One region of the Citrobacter sp. LST-B2 genome, then DNA from elsewhere that is predicted to be linked to it. Evidence: predicted binding sites of a transcription regulator. Region 1 holds the regulator's gene; each other region holds the start of a gene.
The links. Region 1 encodes PurR, which represses purine synthesis genes. Its sites were predicted from a motif close to CANGCAAACGTTTGCNTG; they were not measured.
Positions count from the first base shown of each region.

Region 1 (5,916 bases):
CGTCACGCCAACCACACTGACGCCGTAATGCGTCGCCATATAGTGCGATAAACCCCCCCAGCCGCAGCCAATATCCAGCACACGCATACCGGGTTGCAGTTGCAATTTCTCGCAGATTAACCGCAGTTTGGCCTGCTGCGCCGCCTCCAGAGTATCCGCGTCTTTCCAGTACGCGCAGGAATACTGCATAAAAGGGTCGAGCATACGGCTGAACAGATCGTTGCCGAGATCGTAATGTTCTTTACCGACGATCCACGCTCGTTTTTTACTTTGCAGATTGAACAGGCGAGCGGCCGCGATGCGGAGGGTATCTTTGAAATGATGGGGAAGTTGGTTTTCCAGTCCTGCTCGCAGAACTTTGCTAAAAAACTGGTCCAGCCGATCGCATTCCCACCAGCCATCCATGTAACTCTCACCCAGACCGAGCGACCCCTCTTGTAAAACGCGTTTGAAAAAATCGGGGTTTTTAACGCGTATATCTGCTGGTGAAGAGCCGTTGATGGCAATGCCCGCGCGGCTTAATAATTCGTTAGTGATACGGTACCAGTCGTCATCCGGTACGCTGACTTCTTCTATACACGATGAACTCATAGTTTCTCCATCACTGGTCGGTGATCAGAACCTTAAAACAGCGTAGACGCTTTTTGGGCTTAGTGAGAAATCTCACGGAAACATTCCGCGAGTCTATTATCCGACGTAGAACAGAGGAAGGGAGGACCCCTTGCCGAAAAGGCCATCCATGGGGAACCGGGAACGCTCCGGTTCCCGTTAACACATAATAATTATCGTAATTTTAACAACCGAAATTTAGTATAGGCCTCAAAAAACGATGATACAACCAAAAATTGTTAGCCGACTAATTAACGGTGATTATGAGTGATATCAATGGGATTCGCTGTGGGCAATCCCGCAATTATCATGCTGCGCACTGTCGTTAGAAGGATGCAGTTGCATCTTATAGCCCAGTCCAGCCAGTACCACCGTAGACAACATCACGCTGGTCGTGGTCAACAGCGGTGTGCTGATAAGCCAGGAAACGACCAGGCTTGCCAGGAAGCACAGACCCAACTGCAGGGTATTTTGCAGGGCTGCGGCACGACCCGTCGCCTGCGGGAATGGACGCAGCGCCTGGGCAACCACAATCGGGTAAATAGCCCCGTTGGCAATCGCCATTATGCAGAAGGGGATCAGGATCTCTGCAAGCGTGATGTGATGGATAAAACTTGCCGCCCAGGTTGCCACCACGCTCAGCGCATAGATAACCAGCAGCCAGGGCAGGAGCTGTTGTCCCTGCCATTTTTGCAACGCGGCGCGACAGCCATAGCCGCCAATCAGAAAAGCAATGGTCTGCGGTACGTAGCTCAGCCCAATCACCGCCGGGCTGTAGCCCATTTCACTCAAAATAAACGGGGAACCGGTCAACCACGCAAAGAAGCTGGCAGAACAGGCGGCGTAAATCAGGACGTTGCCGCGGTACGCTTTCGCACGCAGCAGGGTGGTGAACGTCAGTTTGTCCTTGCTGTCATCGCGAGCCCGGGTGGTGGGCTTTAAAAACAGGGCGGGCAGCATCAGCAGCAGCGTGATGAAAAACAGCGTGGCAAAGATCGCCTGCCAGGAAAGATGGGTCAGAATCCAACTGCCTAATAACGGCGCCAGTGCAGGAGACAGCCCGACCAGCGGCATGATGGTCGCGAAAATGCGGTTAATTTTATGCGAAGGATAGTAATCGGTAACCAGCGCCTGCCAGATGACGGTCGCCGCGCAGACTCCCACGGCCTGAATAAAACGCAGTACTAACAGGCCCGTTGCGCTCTCCACCCACAGCATACCCAGGCTACCGAGGGCGAAGACAGACAGACCCAGCAACAGGATCGGTTTACGGCCATAACGGTCAGAGAGGGGTCCCCACAGCAGTTGGGCGACGGCAAAGCCTGCTAAAAACAGACTCAGGCTGGCGCTTACGGCAGAGGCCGGTGTTTGCAGGTCAGATTGAATGGCGGCAAAAGCGGGCAAATACATGTCGGTTGCCAGAAAACCCAACACGCTGAGCCCTGCCAGCCAGACTAAAAACCCTTTTCCTGGTTGCATAGTTGTTCTCTAATTTTGATTAATCACACTGGCGCAGAGTGTAGGGAGTGAATTTGGGCTTGTGAAACGGTAATATTTGTTTATTGCATTCAAAAATTTTGTAGGCAGATTATGTGGTCAGAATATGCGCTGGAAGTGGTCGATGCCGTGGCACGCAACGGGAGCTTCAGTTCCGCGGCCCAGGAGTTGCACCGGGTGCCTTCAGCGGTCAGCTATACGGTTCGCCAACTGGAAGAGTGGCTGGCCGTCCCGCTTTTTGAACGTCGCCATCGTGATGTGGTGTTAACCCCGGCGGGCGCCTGGTTTTTGAAAGAAGGCCGCTCTGTCATCAAAAAAATGCAGATCACGCGTCAACAGTGTCAGCAGATCGCTAACGGCTGGCGTGGGCAACTCCCCATTGCGGTGGACAATATCGTGCGCCCGGAACGCACGCGGCAATTGATTGTCGATTTCTACCGCCACTTTGATGACGTGGAACTACTGGTCTTCCAGGAGGTGTTTAATGGCGTCTGGGACGCGCTGTCAGATGGTCGGGTCGAACTCGCCATCGGGGCAACCCAGGCGATCCCGGTTGGCGGACGATACACTTTCCGCGATATGGGTAAGCTGAGCTGGTGTTGTGTCGTTGCCAGTACGCATCCGCTGGCCGCCATGAGCGGGCCGTTAAGCGATGACACGTTGCGCAACTGGCCGTCGCTGGTGCTGGAAGATACCTCCCGCACGCTGCCGAAACGCGTGACCTGGCTGCTGGACAATCAGAAGCGGGTGGTGGTGCCGGACTGGGATTCTTCCGCGACCTGTATCAGCGCCGGACTCTGTGTCGGCATGGTCCCGACACATTTCGCCAAGTCGTATCTCAACAAGGGGCAGTGGGTCGCGTTAAATCTGGATAATCCTTTCCCGGATGCGGCCTGTTGCCTGACCTGGCAGCAGAATGATATGTCACCTGCGCTGATCTGGCTGCTGGATTATCTGGGAGACAGTGAAACGCTGAACAAAGAGTGGCTGCGGGAGCCCGATGAGACTCCCGCAGAAGAGGCTTAACGACGGTAGTCGCGGAACGGGCCATCCGCCACGGAGCGGCGCTCCACCAGGCGCGGGTGGACTTCAATAGACTGCGACTCTTCGCGTTTATTGACGATACGGTCCAGTAACATATTAAAGGCCGTCTCACCCAGTGAATCTTTCGGCTGGTGGATGGTGGTCAACGCTGGTGTAAAGAAGCGGGCGTTGCGCACGTTGTCGTAGCCTATCAGCGACACGTCCTGCGGGACGCGCAGACCCATCTCATCAGCGGCGCAAAGGGCGCCCATCGCCATGACATCGCCGCCACAGAAGACCGCCGTTGGGCGATGCGCCTGCGACAGAATTTGCTGCATGGCGCGGTAGCCGGATTCCGGCTCGAAGTCGCCTTGAACAATCCAGTTTTCAGGCACTTTAATCAGCGCTTCATCCATCGCTTTCATAAATCCGGCCAAACGGCCTGCGCCGGTGTTACGCTCCATCAGTCCTGGGATCACGCCAATTTCGCGATGTCCACGCTCGACGAGGTAACGGCCTGCCATGTAGCCGCCCTCGAAGGCGTTATCAATCACCGTATCAGTGAAGTCGGCTTTGGCTTCGCCCCAGTCCATCACCACCATTGGGATATGACGATATTCTTCCAGCATCGAGAGCAGGGGATCGGGGTATTCGGAACACATTACCAACAGGCCATCAACGCGTTTTTGCGCCATCATCGACAGATAGGCACGCTGCTTTTCCAGGTTGTTCCAGACGTTGCCGAGGATCAGGGTATAGCCCTTCTGGAAGCAGTTCTTCTCAACCGCTTCAATAATTTCAGCAAAATAGGGGGCTTCGCTGCTCGTCGCCAGCAAACCGATAGATTTGGTATGGTTAACTTTCAGGCTACGGGCAACCGCGCTGGGGGAATAGTGCAATTCTTTGATTGCCGCCCACACTGCATTGCGTGTTTCTTCAGCGACGAAACGCGTTTTGTTAATTACGTGTGACACGGTTGTAGTGGAAACGTTTGCGCGCTTCGCTACATCTTTAATTGTTGCCATTAAATCTCACTCCAGACCCAACCTGAACATTAAATTACGCCAAGTAAACGTTTGCCTTTACTCATCCTGTGCCCAACGTCTGGGCTGCGGCACGCCGGGAAACGACACGGAACGTCAGGAAGGGGTCAATGGCCGGTACGCTAATCAAGTAAGCGTCGAATTTTGTCTGATCTTTACGAAAAGGGGAAGTATTAAAAGCACATATCACTCTAAATCGTGGGAGATTTTTACACTCAAGTGTGTAAAAATGCGCTATATCACTTTTTGTGTGGGTATAAAAAGGAGAAAAGTTGATGAGCACCGATCTGAAATTTTCATTAGTGACCACGTTTATTGTCCTGGCTTTAATCGTTGCGGGCGGCCTGACGGCGGCACTGCACTGATCCCCTCGGGGGAGTTCCTGCTCCCTCGAACCTCCCGCCATATTGTTATTGAATCTGCAAAAGTCTTTTGTATTTTTGTTAACTTCTCTTTTTTTGTGATTGATGTCATGCTTTTGACTCTTTGTTAAGCATCGCGCCCTGTCGCGAAGAGCCGGAGTCATCACTGCATGAAAATCAATTATCCGTTACTGGCGCTGGCCATTGGTGCGTTTGGCATCGGTACCACCGAATTCTCGCCAATGGGTCTGCTGCCCGTCATCGCGCGTGGCGTTGATGTGTCTATTCCCGCGGCAGGTATGCTGATTAGTGCCTATGCGGTCGGCGTGATGGTCGGCGCGCCGTTGATGACGCTGTTGCTGTCACATCGCGGACGCCGTAATGCGCTCATTTTTCTGATGGCTATCTTTACGCTCGGTAACGTGCTCTCGGCGATTTCACCGGATTACACCACGCTGATGTTGTCACGTATTTTAACCAGCCTTAACCACGGCGCATTCTTCGGCCTGGGCTCGGTGGTGGCGGCAAGCGTGGTGCCGAAGCACAAACAGGCGAGCGCCGTTGCGACCATGTTTATGGGGCTGACCATCGCCAATATCGGCGGTGTGCCGGCGGCGACCTGGCTGGGTGAAACCATCGGCTGGCGAATGTCGTTTATGGCGACAGCGGGGCTGGGGGTTATCTCGATGTTGAGTCTCTTCTTATCATTGCCAAAAGGCGGTGCCGGGGCGCGCCCGGAAGTGAAAAAAGAGCTGGCGGTGCTGATGCGTCCTCAGGTGCTCTCCGCGCTACTGACTACCGTACTGGGAGCGGGCGCCATGTTCACGCTCTATACCTATATTTCGCCTGTTCTGCAAAGCATCACCCATGCGACACCGGCCTTTGTGACCGGGATGCTGGTTCTGATCGGTGTGGGCTTCTCCATTGGCAACTACCTCGGAGGGAAACTGGCCGATCGCTCGGTTAACGGCACGCTGAAGGGCTTTTTGCTGCTGCTGATGGTAATTATGCTGGCGATCCCTTTCCTGGCGCAGAATGAACTGGGCGCGGCGGTCAGCATGGTGGTCTGGGGGGCGGCAACCTTTGCGGTCGTCCCTCCGTTACAAATGCGCGTCATGCGTGTGGCTCATGAAGCGCCGGGTCTCTCATCTTCCGTGAACATTGGCGCGTTTAACCTTGGAAATGCGCTGGGCGCTGCGGCTGGCGGGGCCGTCATTTCAGGCGGATTAGGCTACAGTTTTGTTCCTGTGATGGGGGCGATTGTGGCGGGTATGGCGCTGTTGCTGGTGTTTATCTCGGCGAGAAAACAACCTGAACAGGTGTGCGTCGCCAGTTAACGGCAGGACAAAAACGCAGAAGGGATTCCCTTCTGCGTTATCTTT
Region 1 is NZ_CP192598.1:2,313,822-2,319,737, forward strand. Features, by position in the region: gene cfa (cyclopropane fatty acyl phospholipid synthase) at 1-591, opposite strand, end outside; gene punC (purine nucleoside transporter PunC) at 883-2,088, opposite strand; gene punR (DNA-binding transcriptional activator PunR) at 2,200-3,132, shown strand; gene purR (HTH-type transcriptional repressor PurR) at 3,129-4,154, opposite strand; gene cydH (cytochrome bd-I oxidase subunit CydH) at 4,448-4,537, shown strand; gene ACQ0PY_RS11130 (MFS transporter) at 4,705-5,871, shown strand.

Region 2 (5,916 bases), 1.0 Mb from region 1:
TCGCCGCCAATCAGTTGCATATCGTAGTAATTCAGGAGATCAAACAGACTGTCGCTGAAGGTTTCCAGCCAGCGTTCGTCCACCTCAGGCAGGGTGATCGCCAGCGTCAGCCACGCCGGATCGGCCCCCATTGCCGCCAGATCGCTTAAATTCACCGCCAGCGCTTTGTACGCCAGATCGGCAGGATCAATGTCGGTCAGGAAGTGGTTGCCCGCCACCAGCGTATCGGTGCTGATTGCCAGCGTCTGTTTATCAGGGATGTTCAGAAGTGCACAGTCGTCGCCAATACCGGTTTCGACGTCAAGACGAGAGCTTCTGACACGGTCAAAATAACGGGCAATCAGGGAAAATTCGCCGCATGCCATACGTTATGCCTCAGCAGAAAAAAAGAAAAAGCCGCCAGGGGAGAGGAATCGCTTCCACTTCACTGACGGCCTGGAGATTACTTTTTGTTGGGGCGAATCGCAGGCGCTGCTTTATCCAGAACGCCATTGACGAACTTGTGGCTGTCTTCCGCGCCGAACGTTTTTGCCAGTTCAATCGCTTCGTTGATGGCCACTTTATATGGCACATCACTGCGTTTAGACAGCTCGAACAGCGCAATACGCAGTACGGCTTTTTCCACCTGACCCAGCTCTTCCAGCAGACGAGACAGGTAAGGCTTCATCAGGCCATCCAGGTACGCGCTGTTAGTCGCCACCCCGGACAGCAGTTCACGGAAGTACATGACGTCAACATCTTTCACGTCCTGTTCTGCCAGGAACTGGTATTCAACATCAGCGATGTCGTTCTGGGACAACTGCCAGGAGTAGAGCGCCTGAACGGCACACTCACGAGCGCGGCGACGAGCAGCAGGTTTCACGGATTTCCCCTTACAAAAATCAGGCCTTGATGGCTTTCAATACATTAATCATTTCAAGCGCGGTCAGTGCAGCTTCCGCGCCCTTGTTGCCAGCTTTGGTACCAGCACGTTCGATAGCTTGTTCAATGCTTTCGGTGGTCAGGACGCCAAAGGCGACCGGAATTTCGCTGTCCTGAGCGACATGCGCCAGGCCGTTGCTTGCACCGCCAGCGACATATTCGAAGTGAGCTGTGCCGCCACGAATAACCGTACCCAGTGCAATCACCGCGTCATATTTACCGGTTTTCGCCAGCGCGCCTGCTGCCAGCGGCAGTTCGTAGGCACCTGGAACCCAAACGACGGTAATGTTTTCATCTTTGACCTGACCAATACGTTTCAGGGCGTCAATCGCACCTTCCAGCAGGCTGTCATTGATAAAGTTGTTGAAACGCGCAATGGTGATGGCGACGCGAGCGTCCGGAGTAGCAACGTTAGCTTCAATAATGTTCATATTCTTCCTTCGGGTTCGATATGGCCCCGTAAGGGGGGCGGATTTTATCATAATATTCTGTGCGCTGCTTCCAATAATTCGATAATTCGAAAGCCTCACGCAGGGGTTAAATGCAGGCAAACGTCCGGGCCCACCTGGCGTATCTCATTGAATTTGAAATGGGGGGCGTCAGCCAGTTTCTCAAGCCCTGGCAACACACATAATCCCCTGGCGTCACTGCCTAACAGTTTAGGCGCAAGATAGACGATAAGCTCGTCAACCACTCCGGCCTGCAAGAGCGCACCGGCGAGCGTCGGCCCGGCCTCCACCCACAGACTGTTAATTTGCTGTTTGCCGAGCAACATCATCAGCACCACCAGATCCAGATGCCCGTTATGCTCCGGCACCAAAATCGTGCGAACCGAGTCGGGCCAGACGCGTGCGTCTTCTTTGGTGCGCGCAATCCAGGTTTCTCCTGGCTGCTGTACCAGGCGGTGCTCCGGCGCTACGCGGTTCTGACTGTCTATCACAATTCGCACCGGCTGACGCACGGCATCCTGCGGATAAAGAGCTTGTGTCGCCTCGCCGAGTTCTGACCAGCGCACGGTGAGCTGCGGATCGTCCGCCAGCACCGTCGCGCTGCTGGTTAAAATGGCATGGCTTTGCGCGCGTAGACGCTGAACATCACGTCGCGCCTCGGGAGAGGTAATCCACTGACTTTCGCCGCTGGCCATCGCTGTACGGCCGTCCAGCGAAGCGCCGAGTTTCAGTTGCACATACGGAAACCCGGTGCGCATCCGTTTGAGAAAACCTTTATTTAACGCTTCGACTTCACTCATCATCAGCCCGTGGCTGACGTCAATGCCCGCCTGCTGCAAACGGTATAATCCGCGTCCCGCCACTTGTGGATTCGGGTCCTGCATCGCCGCCACCACGCGAGAAACGCCCGCGGCGATCAGCGCGTCGCAGCACGGCGGCGTGCGGCCATGATGACTACAGGGCTCAAGCGTGACGTACGCAGTGGCCCCTTTGGCCTTTTCGCCCGCCATGCGCAAGGCATGCACTTCCGCATGCGGTTCGCCCGCACGATGGTGATAACCTTCACCGACAATCTCGCCGTTATTGACGATCACGCAGCCGACGTTAGGGTTGGGATGGGTGGTAAACCGCCCGCGCTGCGCCAACTTCAGCGCTCGCGCCATGTATAACTCATCCTGCATGGCTTAATCCTGTAGGCGAGCGATCTCTTCGCCAAATTCTTTAATATCTTCGAAGCTGCGGTAAACCGAGGCAAAGCGGATATAGGCGACTTTATCGAGTTTTTTCAATTGTTCCATCACCAGATTGCCAATCATCTTACTGGGGACTTCACGTTCGCCGGTGGCGCGCAGTTGCGACTTAATATGATTCAACGCCATTTCGACGTCGTCGGAACTCACCGGACGCTTTTCCAGCGCGCGTTGCATTCCACTGCGCAGCTTTTCTTCATTAAACGGTTCGCGCACGTCGTTGCTTTTCACAACGCGTGGCATTACCAGTTCTGCCACTTCAAAGGTAGTGAAACGTTCATTACAAACCAGACACTGCCGACGGCGGCGTACAGAAGAGCCCTCGCCCACAAGACGAGAGTCAATTACCTTAGTGTCTACGGCGAAACAGAATGGGCAATGCATACGGCGTCCTGACCAGGTGGTTAACAGAAATCTATTTTAACCTGAACTGACGTGACAACAAAGGCGCAACGCTTTTGAGACAATGGATCGATGTCTTTGATCATATTACGAACTACCATTATGGTATCGCGACTATTCAGGAAATAAGAGAGATGACAAGACGTTACCTAAGAATTCTCCTGGTGGGAAGTCTCTTTAGTCTGAGCGCCTGCGCGCAACAAAGCGAAGTGCGCCAGATGCATCAAAGCGTTTCAACGCTGAATAAAGAGATGAATCAGCTTAATCAGGAAACCGTGAAGATTACTCAGCAAAACAGTCTGAACGTTAAATCCACCCGTGGTGTTTACCTGCTACCGGGCTCCAATACGCCCGCACGGCTGAACAGTCAGATAGGCACACTGCGCATGTCGCTTATCAACATTGCGCCGAATGCCGCTGGCACCCGGGTGACGCTGCGCATTCAGGGGGAATCCAACGATCCGCTGCCGGCCTTTAGCGGCACCGTTGAATATGGGCAAATTCAGGGAACTACTGACAATTATCAGGAAGTGAATGTGCAGAATCAGTTGATCAATGCCCCGGCCAGCGTGCTGGCACCGAGCGATGTGGACATCCCGCTGCAACTGAATAACCTCACCCCCGACCAGTTAGGATTTGTGCGTATCCACGACATCCAGCCTGTTACGCAATAAACCTCCTTGCGGAACGTTTTGTGCGTTCCGCAACATCCCTCCGTCTCTTTTTGTGACTCCGCTGACATCCACGTCAGTTTTTGTCAACGTTGGCAATCAGCATGAAAGTCAGTACAATCGCCGCGCTAAAATACGCAAACGTGAACGCAATCGATTACGTAAATGATAGAACTGTGAAACAAGACATATTTTTGTGAGCAATGATTTCTATAATAGGCTCCCAGAAACATGAATTATTCAGAAACGCTATTTGCGCCTTTTTCACTCCCGTCAGGGATTTCAAACAGTGGCATACAATATGAAAAAAACATTACTTGCAGCCGGTGCCGTGCTCGCGCTCTCCTCGACATTCACCGTTAACGCTGCGGAAAATGACAAACCGCAGTATCTTTCAGACTGGTGGCACCAGAGCGTCAACGTCGTCGGTAGCTATCACACTCGTTTCGGACCGCAGCTCCGTAACGATACCTACCTGGAATATGAAGCTTTCGCGAAGAAAGACTGGTTTGACTTCTATGGCTACATGGATGCGCCGGTTTTCTTCGGTGGTAACACCGACGCGAAAGGGATCTGGAACCACGGTTCTCCGCTGTTTATGGAAATCGAACCGCGTTTCTCCATCGACAAACTGACCGGCACTGACCTGAGCTTCGGTCCGTTTAAAGAGTGGTACTTCGCCAATAACTACATCTACGACATGGGTCGTAACAAAGATGGCCGTCAGAGCACCTGGTACATGGGTCTGGGCACCGATATTGATACTGGCCTGCCGATGAGTTTGTCTCTGAACGTATATGCGAAATATCAGTGGCAGAACTATGGCGCCGCTAACGAAAACGAGTGGGACGGCTACCGTTTCAAAGTGAAATACTTTGTTCCGATTACCGAACTGTGGGGCGGTAACCTGAGCTATATCGGTTTCACCAACTTTGACTGGGGTTCCGATCTGGGCAACAACGACTTCTCCGATCTGAACGGCAACAAAGCGCGTACCAACGACTCCATCGCCTCCAGCCATATTCTGGCGCTGAACTACGACCACTGGCACTATTCGGTCGTAGCGCGTTACTGGCACAACGGGGGTCAGTGGAACGACGACGCAGAGCTGAACTTCGGTAAAGGTAACTTCAACGTGAAATCTACCGGCTGGGGTGGCTATCTGGTTGTCGGCTACAACTTCTGATAACGTTACTTTCCTGCAAAAGCCAGCCAGAGCGCTGGCTTTTTTTATGCGTGCGTTTCGTCGCGGATCTTACGTAAAAAATCACTCAGCGATCGATCGGCGCACTCGCTAAATCGCCTGTCGAGCGGCGTGATGCTTAAACAGCGATCGACACGAAAACAGCGATAGTCCTCGCGCCGTTCGCACCAGGCTACCAGCAGCCAGAACTCTCCCTGGAAAAAAATCCCTAACGGCTGCACGTCCCGCCAGGTGAGCTGCCCCGCCTCATCACGATAATGTAACGCCAGCACCTGTTGCGTGCTCACCGCCCGGTGGATCATATCGAACGCGCTACGTGAATGCTGTTGCCTGCCAAAATCCGGCGCGAAAATACGTGCCTGCTCGGCTTTACGTCGGCTTTCTTCCGGTAATATCGCCAGCACCTTTTCCTGCGCCGACTCCAGTTCTCTGGAGAGCAGATCACCGCCCCAGGTGTGCAGCAGACGAATGGCGGCAATCAGCGCTTCCGATTCCCGGTGCGTTAGCATCAGCGGCGGGAGATCAAACCCCGCCATCAGCCGATAGCCGCTTCCCGCCTCCCCTTCGACCGGCACGCCGGAGAGCGAAAGGTCACGGATATCACGATAGATCGTCCGCTCTGACACCTCAAGCCGTTCCGCCAGCAGCGCTGCCGTTGTCAGCCGCCTGCCACGCAGGATCTGGACTATCTGAAATAAACGGTCAGCGCGACGGGTCATAGTTGCTCTCTGTGATTAAGCCGGTTGATGTAACCCCACACGATTGCCTTCGCTGTCAGTAAACAGCGCGATGGTACCAATCTCTTTACCGAGATCGAGCGGACCAAAAACGCAGTTGCCACCGGCACTGGCGACGCGATCCAGCGTGGCGACGAGATCGTCCGTATGCAGATAAATAATGGCGCCCTGTAATGAAGGCGCGATGCCATCAAACTTCGCCAACGCACCACCGGTGGCCGGATCGTCATACGGGAAAACCGCCAGATCGGCAAAATCCATTTTTTCACGACGCAGCGACAG
Region 2 is NZ_CP192598.1:1,271,467-1,277,382, reverse strand. Features, by position in the region: gene thiL (thiamine-phosphate kinase) at 1-365, opposite strand, end outside; gene nusB (transcription antitermination factor NusB) at 443-862, opposite strand; gene ribH (6,7-dimethyl-8-ribityllumazine synthase) at 882-1,352, opposite strand; gene ribD (bifunctional diaminohydroxyphosphoribosylaminopyrimidine deaminase/5-amino-6-(5-phosphoribosylamino)uracil reductase RibD) at 1,448-2,551, opposite strand; gene nrdR (transcriptional regulator NrdR) at 2,555-3,004, opposite strand; gene ACQ0PY_RS06010 (SadB/YajI family lipoprotein) at 3,157-3,696, shown strand; gene ACQ0PY_RS06005 (nucleoside-specific channel-forming protein Tsx) at 3,995-4,879, shown strand; gene ACQ0PY_RS06000 (helix-turn-helix transcriptional regulator) at 4,924-5,616, opposite strand; gene ACQ0PY_RS05995 (VOC family protein) at 5,632-5,916, opposite strand, start outside.
Region 2: a site for PurR is predicted at 3,840-3,857, ahead of ACQ0PY_RS06005 (nucleoside-specific channel-forming protein Tsx). Genes of this name have one in related genera too.

Region 3 (5,916 bases), 1.3 Mb from region 1:
TGAACTCACCGCTCTGATCAACGTTGGGTTTGATACCGCGAACAACTGATACCGTTCAGTAAAAAAACCCGGTGTTTATTTCACCGGGTTTTTCTGTTTCAGAAGGTTTATCCCAACTGCTTGCGGGCGTTACGGAAGATACGCATCCACGGACCGTCCTCACCCCAGTTTTCCGGGTGCCATGAGTTACTGACGGTACGGTACACACGTTCCGGATGCGGCATCATCACCGTCACACGACCACTTTCCGTGGTGACAGCGGTAATCCCATTCGGCGAGCCGTTCGGGTTAGCCGGGTAGGTTTCCGTTACATTGCCAAAGTTATCAACAAAGCGCAGTGCGACCAGACCTTTGCTTTCCAGCGCCGCCAGATGGGCTGCGTCGCGAACTTCAACGCGCCCTTCTCCGTGCGAGACGGCGATAGGCATCATTGACCCGACCATGCCCTGCAGCAACAGAGACGGGCTCTGGGTCACCTCAACCAGGCTGAAGCGGGCTTCAAAGCGATCCGAATGGTTACGCACAAAGCGCGGCCACAGGTCACTGCCCGGGATCAGTTCACGCAGATTCGACATCATCTGACAGCCGTTACACACACCCAGCGCCAGCGTTTGTGGACGATGGAAGAAGGTTTCGAACTCATCGCGCACGCGGTTGTTGAACAGAATTGATTTCGCCCAGCCCTCACCCGCGCCCAGTACGTCGCCGTAAGAGAAGCCGCCGCAGGCCACCAGCGCCTGGAAGTTACCCAGACCCGTGCGGCCACCGAGCAGATCGCTCATGTGCACGTCAATCGCGTCAAAGCCTGCACGCTGGAACGCCGCAGCCATTTCGACGTGAGAGTTCACCCCTTGCTCACGCAGTACCGCCACTTTCGGACGCGCACCGGTCGCAATATACGGTGCGGCGATATCGTCATTAATATCAAAGGTCAGCTTCGCGCTAAGGCCCGGATCGGCATCGTTGGTTTTCGCATCGTGCTCCTGATCGGCACACTCCGGGTTATCACGCAGACGCTGCATTTGCCAGGTGGTTTCGGCCCACCAGATGCGAAGCGTCGTGCGACTTTCGCTGAAGACGGTCTGACCGTTGGCTTCGATAACAAAACGATCGCCCGTGACGGCCTGACCCAGGTAATGTACGCAATCGCCCAGACCGTGTTGCGCCAGCAGTGCTTCCACCGCCTCGCGATCCGCTGCGCGAACCTGAATCACCGCGCCAAGTTCTTCGTTGAACAACGCCGCCAGACGATCGTCGCCCAGTGCGGCGATATCCGCCTGCACCCCACAGTGACCGGTAAAGGCCATTTCCGCCAGCGTCACCAGCAGGCCGCCATCGGAACGGTCGTGATAAGCGAGCAGTTTACGTTGCGCCACCAGCGCCTGCATCGCGTCGTAGAAGCCCTTCAGTTGCGCGACGTCACGCACATCTGCCGGCGTATCGCCAAGCTGGCGGTATACCTGCGCCAGCGCCGTCGCACCCAGCGCGTTGTGGCCACGGCCCAGGTCGATCAGCAGCAGCGCGTTGTCTTCAGTAAAAAGCTGCGGGGTGATGGTATGACGCACATCTTCCACGCGAGCAAAAGCGGAAATCACCAGCGACAGCGGCGAGGTCATTTCGCGCTGTTCGTTGCCTTCCTGCCAGCGGGTTTTCATCGACATCGAGTCTTTACCCACCGGAATCGTCAGACCCAGCGCCGGACAGAGTTCTTCACCGACCGCTTTCACCGCTTCGTATAAACCGGCATCTTCGCCCGGGTGACCGGCTGCGGCCATCCAGTTAGCGGAAAGCTTAATGCGTTTGATATCGCCAATCTGCGTTGCCGCGATATTGGTCAATGCTTCCCCGACCGCCAGACGGGCAGAAGCGGAGAAGTCGAGCAGCGCCACTGGCGCACGTTCGCCGATCGACATTGCTTCACCGTAGTAGCTATCGAGGCTGGCGGTGGTCACCGCGCAGTTCGCCACCGGCACCTGCCACGGACCGACCATCTGATCGCGAGACACCATCCCGGTCACAGTACGGTCGCCAATGGTGACCAGGAAGGTTTTTTCCGCCACCGTCGGCAGATGCAGAACGCGTTTAACTGCATCCGCAATGGTGATGTCAGCACGATCCAGAGACTCACCTTTCGCCTTCAGCGTCTGAACGTCGCGGGTCATCTTCGGCGTTTTGCCGAGCAGTACGTCAAGCGGCAGATCGATAGGCTGGTTGTTGAAGTGACGATCGTTTAGCGACAGATGCTGTTCTTCGGTCGCCTCACCAATTACCGCATACGGCGCGCGCTCACGCTTACACAGCTCGTCGAACAGCGGCAGTTGGTCTGCCGCCACAGCCAGCACGTAACGTTCCTGGGACTCGTTACACCAGATCTCCAGCGGGCTCATACCCGGCTCATCGCTGAGGATGTCACGCAGTTCGAATTTACCGCCGCGTCCGCCGTCGCTAACCAGTTCAGGCATCGCGTTCGACAGACCGCCGGCGCCAACGTCGTGGATAAACAGGATCGGATTGGCGTCACCCAACTGCCAGCAGCGGTCGATCACTTCCTGGCAGCGGCGTTCCATCTCCGGGTTATCACGCTGTACCGAGGCAAAATCAAGATCCGCGTCAGACTGGCCGGAGGCCATCGAGGAAGCCGCGCCGCCGCCCAGGCCGATATTCATCGCCGGACCGCCGAGAACGATCAGCTTCGCCCCGACGACGATCTCGCCTTTCTGTACGTGATCGGCACGGATGTTACCGATCCCGCCCGCCAGCATGATCGGCTTGTGATAGCCGCGCAGCTCTTCGCCATTGTGGCTGTTCACTTTTTCTTCGTAAGTACGGAAATAGCCGTTCAGCGCAGGACGACCAAATTCATTGTTAAACGCCGCGCCGCCCAGCGGGCCTTCAGTCATGATATCCAGCGCGGTCACAATACGCTCTGGCTTGCCGAAGTCTTCTTCCCACGGCTGCTCAAAGCCCGGAATGCGCAGGTTAGAAACGGAGAAGCCCACCAGACCGGCTTTTGGCTTCGCGCCGCGTCCGGTTGCCCCTTCATCACGGATTTCACCGCCGGAACCAGTCGCCGCCCCCGGCCACGGAGAGATCGCCGTCGGGTGGTTATGGGTTTCCACCTTCATCAGGATGTGCGCCGGCTCCTGGTGGAAGTCATAGCGACCGGTCGCGTGGTCGGCAAAGTAACGCCCCACTTCAGACCCTTCCATCACCGCCGCGTTATCTTTATACGCGGAAAGCACGTGGTCCGGTGTGGTTTCAAAGGTGTTTTTGATCATCTTGAACAGCGACTTCGGCTGTTGCTTGCCATCGATGATCCAGTCGGCGTTGAAAATCTTGTGGCGGCAGTGCTCAGAGTTCGCCTGCGCAAACATGTAGAGTTCGATGTCGTTCGGGTTGCGCCCCAGTCGGGTAAACGCGTCCTGCAGGTAATCAATTTCGTCATCCGCCAGCGCCAGACCGAGACGCAGGTTAGCATCAATCAGCGCCTGACGGCCTTCACCCAGCAGGTCAACACTTGCAACAGGCGCCGGCTGATGGTGAGCAAACAGTTTTTCCGCATCGGTTAACGAAGAGAACACCGTCTCCATCATTCGATCGTGCAGTTCAGCGGCAACCCACTGCCACTGCTCAGCGCTTAGCGTGGAGGCCTCAACGTAATAAGCGACGCCGCGTTCCAGACGGTCAATTTGTTGCAGACCGCAGTTATGGGCGATATCTGTCGCTTTGGAAGACCAGGGGGAGATGGTGCCAGGGCGCGGCGTCACCAGCAGCAGTTTCCCTTCCGGGGTGTGGCTGCTCAGGCTGGGACCGTATTTCAGCAGACGGGCAAGCTGCGCGTGCTCATCCTCGTTCAACGGAGCGTTCAGGTCAGCGAAATGGACGTACTCGGCGTAAATATTGCTTACCTGGAGGTTGGCAGCCTGAAAACGTGCCAGCAGTTTGTTAATACGGAATGCGGACAGTGCAGGCGAACCACGCAGAATTTCCATCATAAGTCTCTCGTCTTCTAAGCTAAGCTTTCGGTGTGCCCAAGTGGGGAAACGGGCGTCATTATAAAGAATCTGAGCCGCCGACGAAACCGTTTGCGTCGAAATAAAATCCAACGCCGTTATTGTCATACGATGCTGCCAATGGCTGTAATTAGTTGCCAACTGGCGCAAGTTTAAGCAAAATGCCGCTCATTGATGAATACTCCTGGCCTTTCTATTCTTTTTCCCATCCTGAGGCAACGCACGGTTCAGAGAATTAACTAATTGAAAAAATTAAAGATTAATTATCTGTTCATCGGCATACTGACGCTGCTGCTGGCGGCGGCCCTCTGGCCCTCTATCCCCTGGTTCGGTAAAGCCGATAATCGTATCGCCGCGATCCAGTCGCGGGGAGAGTTGCGCGTGAGCACAATTGAGTCGCCGCTCACCTGGGCGAAACTCGACGGTAAGCCGTACGGGCTCGATTACGAGCTGGCGCAGCAGTTCGCCAGCTATCTGGGGGTAAAACTGAAGATTACCGTCCGCCAGAACATCAGCCAGCTGTTTGACGATCTGGATAATGGTGACGCCGACCTGCTGGCGGCCGGGCTGGTCTACAACAGTGAACGAGTGAAAAACTATCAGCCAGGGCCGACTTACTATTCGGTATCCCAGCAACTGGTCTACAAAGTGGGTCAGTATCGTCCCCGTACGTTGGGCAGCGTGACGGAAAGTCAACTCACTATCACGCCGGGACACGTGGTGGCAAACGATCTGCAAACGCTGAAACAGACAAAATACCCTGAGCTGAGCTGGCGGATCGATGAGAAAAAAGGCTCAACGGAACTGCTGGATGCGGTGATTGCCGGACAGCTGGATTACACCATTGCCGACTCTGTCGCCATCAGCCTCTACCAACGCGTTCATCCCGAACTTGCTGTTGCGCTGGATATCACCGACGAACAGCCGGTGACCTGGTTTAGTCAGCTGGATGATGACAACACGCTGTCTGCCGCCCTGCTCGATTTCTTCAACGGCATGAATGAGGACGGCTCCCTGGCGCGTCTCGAAGAAAAATATCTGGGGCACGGCGATGATTTTGACTATGTCGATACCCGCACCTTTCTGCGCGCGGTTGATGCCATGCTCCCCGACCTGAAACCGCTGTTTGAAAAACACGCCCAGGAGATTGGCTGGCAGCTGCTTGCGGCGATCTCCTGGCAGGAATCGCATTGGGATCCGCAGGCCACATCACCAACCGGCGTGCGCGGCATGATGATGCTCACCAAAAACACCGCACAAAGTCTCGGTCTGACCGACAGAACCGATCCTGAGCAGAGCATCAGCGGTGGAGCACGCTACTTACAGGACATGATGAGTAAAGTGCCGGACACCGTACCCGAGAACGAGCGTATCTGGTTTGCGCTGGCGGCCTATAACATGGGTTATGCGCATATGCTTGATGCGCGTGCGCTGACAGCCAAAACGAAGGGAAACCCGGACAGTTGGGCTGACGTCAAACAGCGTCTGCCGTTGCTCAGTCAAAAACAGTATTACAGCAAGCTGACCTACGGCTATGCTCGCGGACATGAGGCCTACGCCTACGTTGAAAACATCCGTAAATATCAGATAAGCCTGCAGGGCTATTTGCAGGAGAAAGAAAAGCAACTGGCTGAAGAGATGAAACTGGCACAAGAGTATCCGGTCGTCTCACCAACGGAATTTGGCAAACAGCGGCGACCACTCGCCGCCTTCCTGTCGCAATCGTCATCCAGTTATCTGACGCACTCGCCGTCGCTGCTGCGTTTACCGCAGAAGAAAGAGGACAAAGAGTAAACAGAACCGCAATGCCTACTGGCTTGCGGCTTTCTTCAACGCTTTGATCTCCTGACGGCGCATGCGGAAGAAATCGCTGAGCAGCGTCGCACACTCCTCACGCAATATT
Region 3 is NZ_CP192598.1:3,613,017-3,618,932, forward strand. Features, by position in the region: gene ACQ0PY_RS17430 (aryl-sulfate sulfotransferase N-terminal domain-containing protein) at 1-49, shown strand, start outside; gene purL (phosphoribosylformylglycinamidine synthase) at 108-3,995, opposite strand; gene mltF (membrane-bound lytic murein transglycosylase MltF) at 4,257-5,807, shown strand; gene tadA (tRNA adenosine(34) deaminase TadA) at 5,823-5,916, opposite strand, start outside.
Region 3: a site for PurR is predicted at 4,075-4,092, ahead of purL (phosphoribosylformylglycinamidine synthase). Genes of this name have one in related genera too.

Region 4 (5,916 bases), 1.2 Mb from region 1:
TGCGGCGTTTGAGCTCTGCGAAGCGAACTTTGTAGAATTCATCCAGGTTATTGGAATAGATGCCTAAGAAACGCATCCGTTCAATTAGCGGGTTTGATTTATCCGCGGCTTCCTGAAGCACACGTTCGTTGAACGCTAACCAGCTGAGCTCTTTCTCGATATAAAGCTTTTCCTGACCCATTAATACTTATACTCCGTTTTATTCACGGGACACTGCCTGATTATTATGGCGAGCATTGCGCTCAGATGTCCAACTGTGCCAGAAAAATATGACAATAAACCGTCTGATCGCAAAGGGGAAGGGGGACTGGAGGTCTGAAGAGAAGCGCTGGCCGGATAAGGGATGACATCCGTTATCCGGCACCGTTTTTACTCGTCGGCAGCGTAGCCCTGTGGCGGCAGGCGAACACCGTCCAGCCAGGCGGCGTTATCGCGCATTTTCAGCCGTCCGTCCACAAACCAACTGACGACCAGCGGGTAAATGGCGTGTTCCTGAACCTGAACGCGGGCGGTGATTTCATCTTCGTCATCGCCCTCAAAAACCGGAACTTTGGACTGCAAAATGACCGGTCCGCCGTCGAGCTCGTCAGTGACAAAGTGGACCGAGGTGCCGTGTTCCTCATCGCCGTTTTCCAGCGCCTGACGGTGGGTGTGCAAACCGGGATATTTGGGCAACAGGGAAGGGTGAATATTCAGCAGTCGACCGTTGTAGTGCGCGACGAACGCCGGGCTCAGAATGCGCATAAAACCGGCCAGCACCACCACGTCAGGCGCATACGCGTCGATCTCAAGGATCAGCTCGCGGTCAAATGCTTCACGGCTGGAAAACTGATCCGCAGTCAGCGTATGGGCCGGGATTGCCGCTTTTCTGGCACGCTCAAGGCCGAACGCGTCGGCCTTGTTGCTGAATACTGCCCGCAGGGTGCCGTTGATTTTCTTCTCTTTGCAGGCATCAATAATCGCCTGCAAATTGCTTCCGTTACCGGAAATAAGCACCACAATATTCATTATTCAATAACCACGCGCTGCGCGGAATCGGAAGCCTTGATGACGCCGAGCTTCCAGGCTTTTTCACCTTTTGCCTTCAGCAGGGTAAGGGCGTTGTCTACTTCTGCCGCCGGAAGAGCAATGACCATGCCGACGCCGCAGTTAAAGGTACGATACATTTCATGCTGGCTGACGTTGCCGGCGCTTTGCAGCCAGTTAAAAACAGCTGGCCACTGCCAGGAGGATTCATCGATCACCGCCTGCGTGTTGTCCGGCAGTACGCGCGGAATGTTTTCCCAGAAGCCGCCGCCGGTCAGGTGCGCGATAGCGTGCACATCAACCTTTTCAATCAATTCCAGAATCGATTTCACGTAGATGCGGGTCGGCGCCAGCAGGTGGTCGGCCAACGGTTTGCCTTCCAGAACCGTCGTTTCTGGATCGCAGCCGCTGACTTCAACAATTTTACGTACCAGTGAGTAACCGTTGGAGTGCGGACCGCTGGAACCCAGTGCAATCAACACATCGCCATCGGCCACTTTGGAACCGTCAATGATTTCTGATTTTTCGACCACGCCGACGCAGAAACCCGCGACGTCATAATCTTCACCGTGATACATCCCCGGCATTTCAGCGGTTTCCCCGCCGACCAGCGCGCAGCCGGATTGCAGGCAGCCTTCGGCGATACCGTTAATCACGCTGGCTGCGGTATCCACATCCAGTTTGCCAGTGGCGTAGTAGTCGAGGAAAAACAGCGGCTCAGCACCCTGAACGACCAGGTCGTTGACGCACATCGCCACGAGATCAATGCCGATGGTATCGTGACGCTTCAGATCCATCGCCAGACGCAGTTTTGTCCCGACGCCATCAGTACCGGAAACCAGCACTGGTTCACGATATTTTTGCGGCAATGCGCACAGCGCACCGAAGCCACCCAAACCACCCATCACTTCCGGGCGGCGAGTTTTCTTCACTACGCCTTTGATTCGATCCACCAGAGCATTACCCGCGTCAATATCAACACCGGCATCTTTGTAGCTAAGAGAGGTTTTATCGGTCACTGCCTGGTTCCCCACGTTTTCTTACGGTAAAAGTAAAATTCGGCGCAATTCTAGCAGGGAAAGCAAACGTTTGCGAGCCTGTGTTGCATCCGTTTTTATCTGTCGAGATTTGCTGCATTTTCTCCGCGGCGCGGTGTTTTTATGACCTGAACCACGAAAATGAAACCGGGTTCAGTTTCACCCTTGAAAGCAGTGCCGGGATTGCTCAGTATCATACTGAAACCGGTTTCTGTTTTGTCATAGCAAATTAACGAGGGAAACTATGTCTGGATTTAACGCGAATTTCATGTGGGGCGGGGCGGTCGCCGCTCATCAGCTTGAGGGCGGCTGGCAGGAAGGCGGAAAAGGGATCAGCGTTGCTGACGTCATGACGGCGGGCGCTCATGGCGTGGCGCGAGAAATTACCGATGGCGTGCTGCCCGGCAAAAACTACCCTAACCACGAGGCGATCGATTTTTATCATCGCTACAAAGAAGACATTAAGCTTTTCGCGGAAATGGGCTTTAAATGTTTCCGGACGTCCATTGCCTGGACGCGCATTTTCCCACTTGGGGATGAAACGCAGCCAAACGAGGCGGGACTGCAATTTTACGACGATCTGTTTGATGAATGCCTGAAGTATGGCATTGAACCGGTGATTACCCTGTCGCATTTCGAGATGCCTTACCATCTGGTGACGGAGTATGGCGGCTGGCGCAACCGGAAGCTGATCGACTTTTTTGTCCGCTTTGCGAAGGTCGTCTTTACCCGCTATCAGGGCAAAGTGAAGTACTGGATGACCTTCAATGAGATCAACAACCAGGCCAATTACCATGAGGATTTTGCACCGTTCACGAACTCCGGCCTGAAGTATCAGCCAGGTGAAGATCGTGAACCGGTAATGTACCAGGCGGCGCACTATGAACTGGTGGCCAGTGCGCTGGCGGTGAAGGCGGCACGAGAAATTAACCCGGCATTGCAGATCGGCTGCATGATCGCCATGTGCCCCATCTACCCACTGACCTGTGCGCCAAACGACATGATGATGGCGATGAACGCCATGCACCGTCGCTACTGGTTTACCGATGTGCATGTGCGGGGGAAATATCCGCAGCATATTCTCAACTATTTTACGCGCCGCGAGTTTGACCTCGATATCACGGAAGAAGACCGTGTTGCTCTGTCCGAAGGCTGCGTCGACTACATCGGTTTTAGCTATTACATGTCGTTTGTCACCAAAGCGACAGACGATAACCCGCAACTCGATTATGACGAGAGCAAAAGTCTGGTCTCCAATCCCTACGTACAGAAATCGGACTGGGGCTGGCAGATTGATCCGGTGGGATTGCGCTATTCGCTGAACTGGTTCTGGGATCACTACCAGTTGCCGTTGTTTATCGTTGAGAACGGGTTTGGTGCGATTGATGTTCAGTTGCCTGACGGCACCGTGGATGACAGCTACCGTATCGAGTATATGGCGGCACATCTTCGTGAAATGAAAAAAGCGGTGGAAGAGGATGGCGTGGATCTCATGGGGTACACGCCGTGGGGATGTATCGATCTGGTTTCTGCGGGAACGGGAGAGATGAAAAAACGCTACGGGTTTATCTACGTTGATAAAAATAATGACGGCAGTGGGACGCTGGCGCGCAGTCGTAAGAAATCTTTCGCCTGGTATCAGCAGGTGATAAAAAGTAACGGTGAATCCCTCTGATTTCAGCCACTTGATACTTGGCCCCGCACAGAATGCGGGGCGTGTTTTATACTCATCACCCAAACGTATACTACTTTGCTTGATCCAGGTCATGCATACGTTATGTTGCGCCAGAGAGGAAAAGCGGTATAATCCGGCGATTTTTTTTGTGGTTGCCACTCGTCTGAGGAAAGGAGAAGAGTATGAAGATCGTGGAAGTCAAACACCCACTCGTCAAACACAAGCTGGGTCTGATGCGTGAGAACGATATCAGCACCAAACGCTTTCGTGAACTCGCCTCGGAAGTAGGCAGTCTGCTGACCTACGAAGCGACTGCGGGCCTGGAAACCGAAAAAGTAACCATTGAAGGCTGGAATGGTCCGGTCGAAGTGGATCAAATCAAAGGCAAAAAAATTACCGTTGTACCTATCCTGCGTGCCGGTCTGGGCATGATGGAAGGCGTGCTGGAAAACGTACCCAGCGCACGTATCAGCGTGGTCGGCATGTACCGCAACGAAGAAACGCTTGAGCCGGTCCCGTATTTCCAGAAGCTGGTGTCCAATATCGACGAGCGCATGGCGCTGATCGTCGACCCGATGCTGGCAACCGGGGGTTCTGTTATCGCCACTATCGATCTGCTGAAAAAAGCGGGCTGCAGCAGCATCAAAGTGCTGGTGCTGGTGGCGGCCCCGGAAGGGATCGCCGCGCTGGAAAAAGCGCATCCGGATGTGGAACTCTACACCGCGTCGATCGACCAGGGCCTGAACGAGCACGGATACATTATTCCGGGGCTGGGTGATGCCGGCGATAAGATTTTTGGTACGAAGTAAGTGAATAACTGATAAATAGCCGACTTTAAGAGTCGGCTTTTTTTTGAATAAAACAACTCAACGATTCATAACAAACACACTCAGAGGAAAACACTATGACGCGCCGTGCTATCGGGGTGAGTGAAAGACCGCCACTTTTACAGACAATCCCGCTTAGTTTGCAACACCTGTTCGCCATGTTTGGCGCAACCGTGCTGGTGCCAGTTCTGTTTCATATCAACCCGGCTACCGTTCTGTTGTTCAACGGGATCGGGACCTTGCTGTATCTCTTTATCTGTAAAGGAAAAATTCCTGCCTATTTAGGTTCAAGCTTCGCGTTTATCTCACCGGTTCTGCTGCTGTTGCCGTTGGGATACGAAGTGGCGCTGGGCGGCTTCATCATGTGTGGTGTGCTGTTCTGCCTGGTTTCTTTCATTGTCAAGAAAGCGGGAACCGGCTGGCTGGACGTGATGTTTCCTCCTGCGGCAATGGGCGCAATCGTTGCCGTCATCGGTCTTGAACTGGCAGGCGTGGCCGCTGGTATGGCTGGATTGCTGCCTGCGGAAGGACAATCTGCGGATTCGAAGACCATCATTATCTCGATGGTGACGCTGGCGGTGACCGTGTTTGGCTCGGTGCTGTTTCGTGGTTTCCTTGCGATTATCCCGATCCTGATTGGGGTACTGGCAGGTTATGCACTGTCATTTGCGATGGGCGTGGTTGATACCACACCGATTGCCGAGGCGCACTGGTTTGCGCTGCCGACCTTCTACACGCCGCGCTTTGAGTGGTTCGCCATTCTGACTATTCTGCCTGCGGCGCTGGTGGTGATTGCCGAACACGTCGGTCACCTCGTGGTCACAGCGAATATCGTCAAAAAAGATCTGGTTCGCGACCCGGGCCTGCATCGCTCGATGTTTGCCAACGGTTTGTCGACGGTGATTTCTGGCTTCTTTGGCTCCACGCCGAACACCACCTACGGTGAGAACATTGGTGTAATGGCAATCACCCGTGTTTACAGTACCTGGGTAATTGGCGGCGCGGCGATTTTCGCGATTCTGCTGTCCTGCGTCGGTAAACTGGCGGCGGCGATCCAGATCATTCCGCTACCGGTGATGGGTGGGGTGTCATTGCTGCTGTACGGGGTGATCGGGGCATCCGGTATTCGCGTGCTGATTGAATCGAAAGTGGATTACAACAAAGCGCAGAACCTGATCCTGACCTCTGTCATTCTGATCATTGGCGTCAGCGGCGCGAAAGTGCACATTGGCGCGGCGGAGCTGAAAGGAATGGCGCTGGCGACGATCGTTGGGATCGGTCTGAGCCTGATCTTCAAGCTGATTTCTGTCCTGCGCCCGGAAGAAGTGGTGTTGGACGCGGAAGATGCGGA
Region 4 is NZ_CP192598.1:3,533,647-3,539,562, reverse strand. Features, by position in the region: gene ppk1 (polyphosphate kinase 1) at 1-181, opposite strand, end outside; gene purN (phosphoribosylglycinamide formyltransferase) at 370-1,011, opposite strand; gene purM (phosphoribosylformylglycinamidine cyclo-ligase) at 1,008-2,045, opposite strand; gene ACQ0PY_RS17120 (6-phospho-beta-glucosidase) at 2,308-3,738, shown strand; gene upp (uracil phosphoribosyltransferase) at 3,921-4,547, shown strand; gene uraA (uracil permease) at 4,643-5,916, shown strand, end outside.
Region 4: a site for PurR is predicted at 2,105-2,122, ahead of purM (phosphoribosylformylglycinamidine cyclo-ligase). Genes of this name have one in related genera too.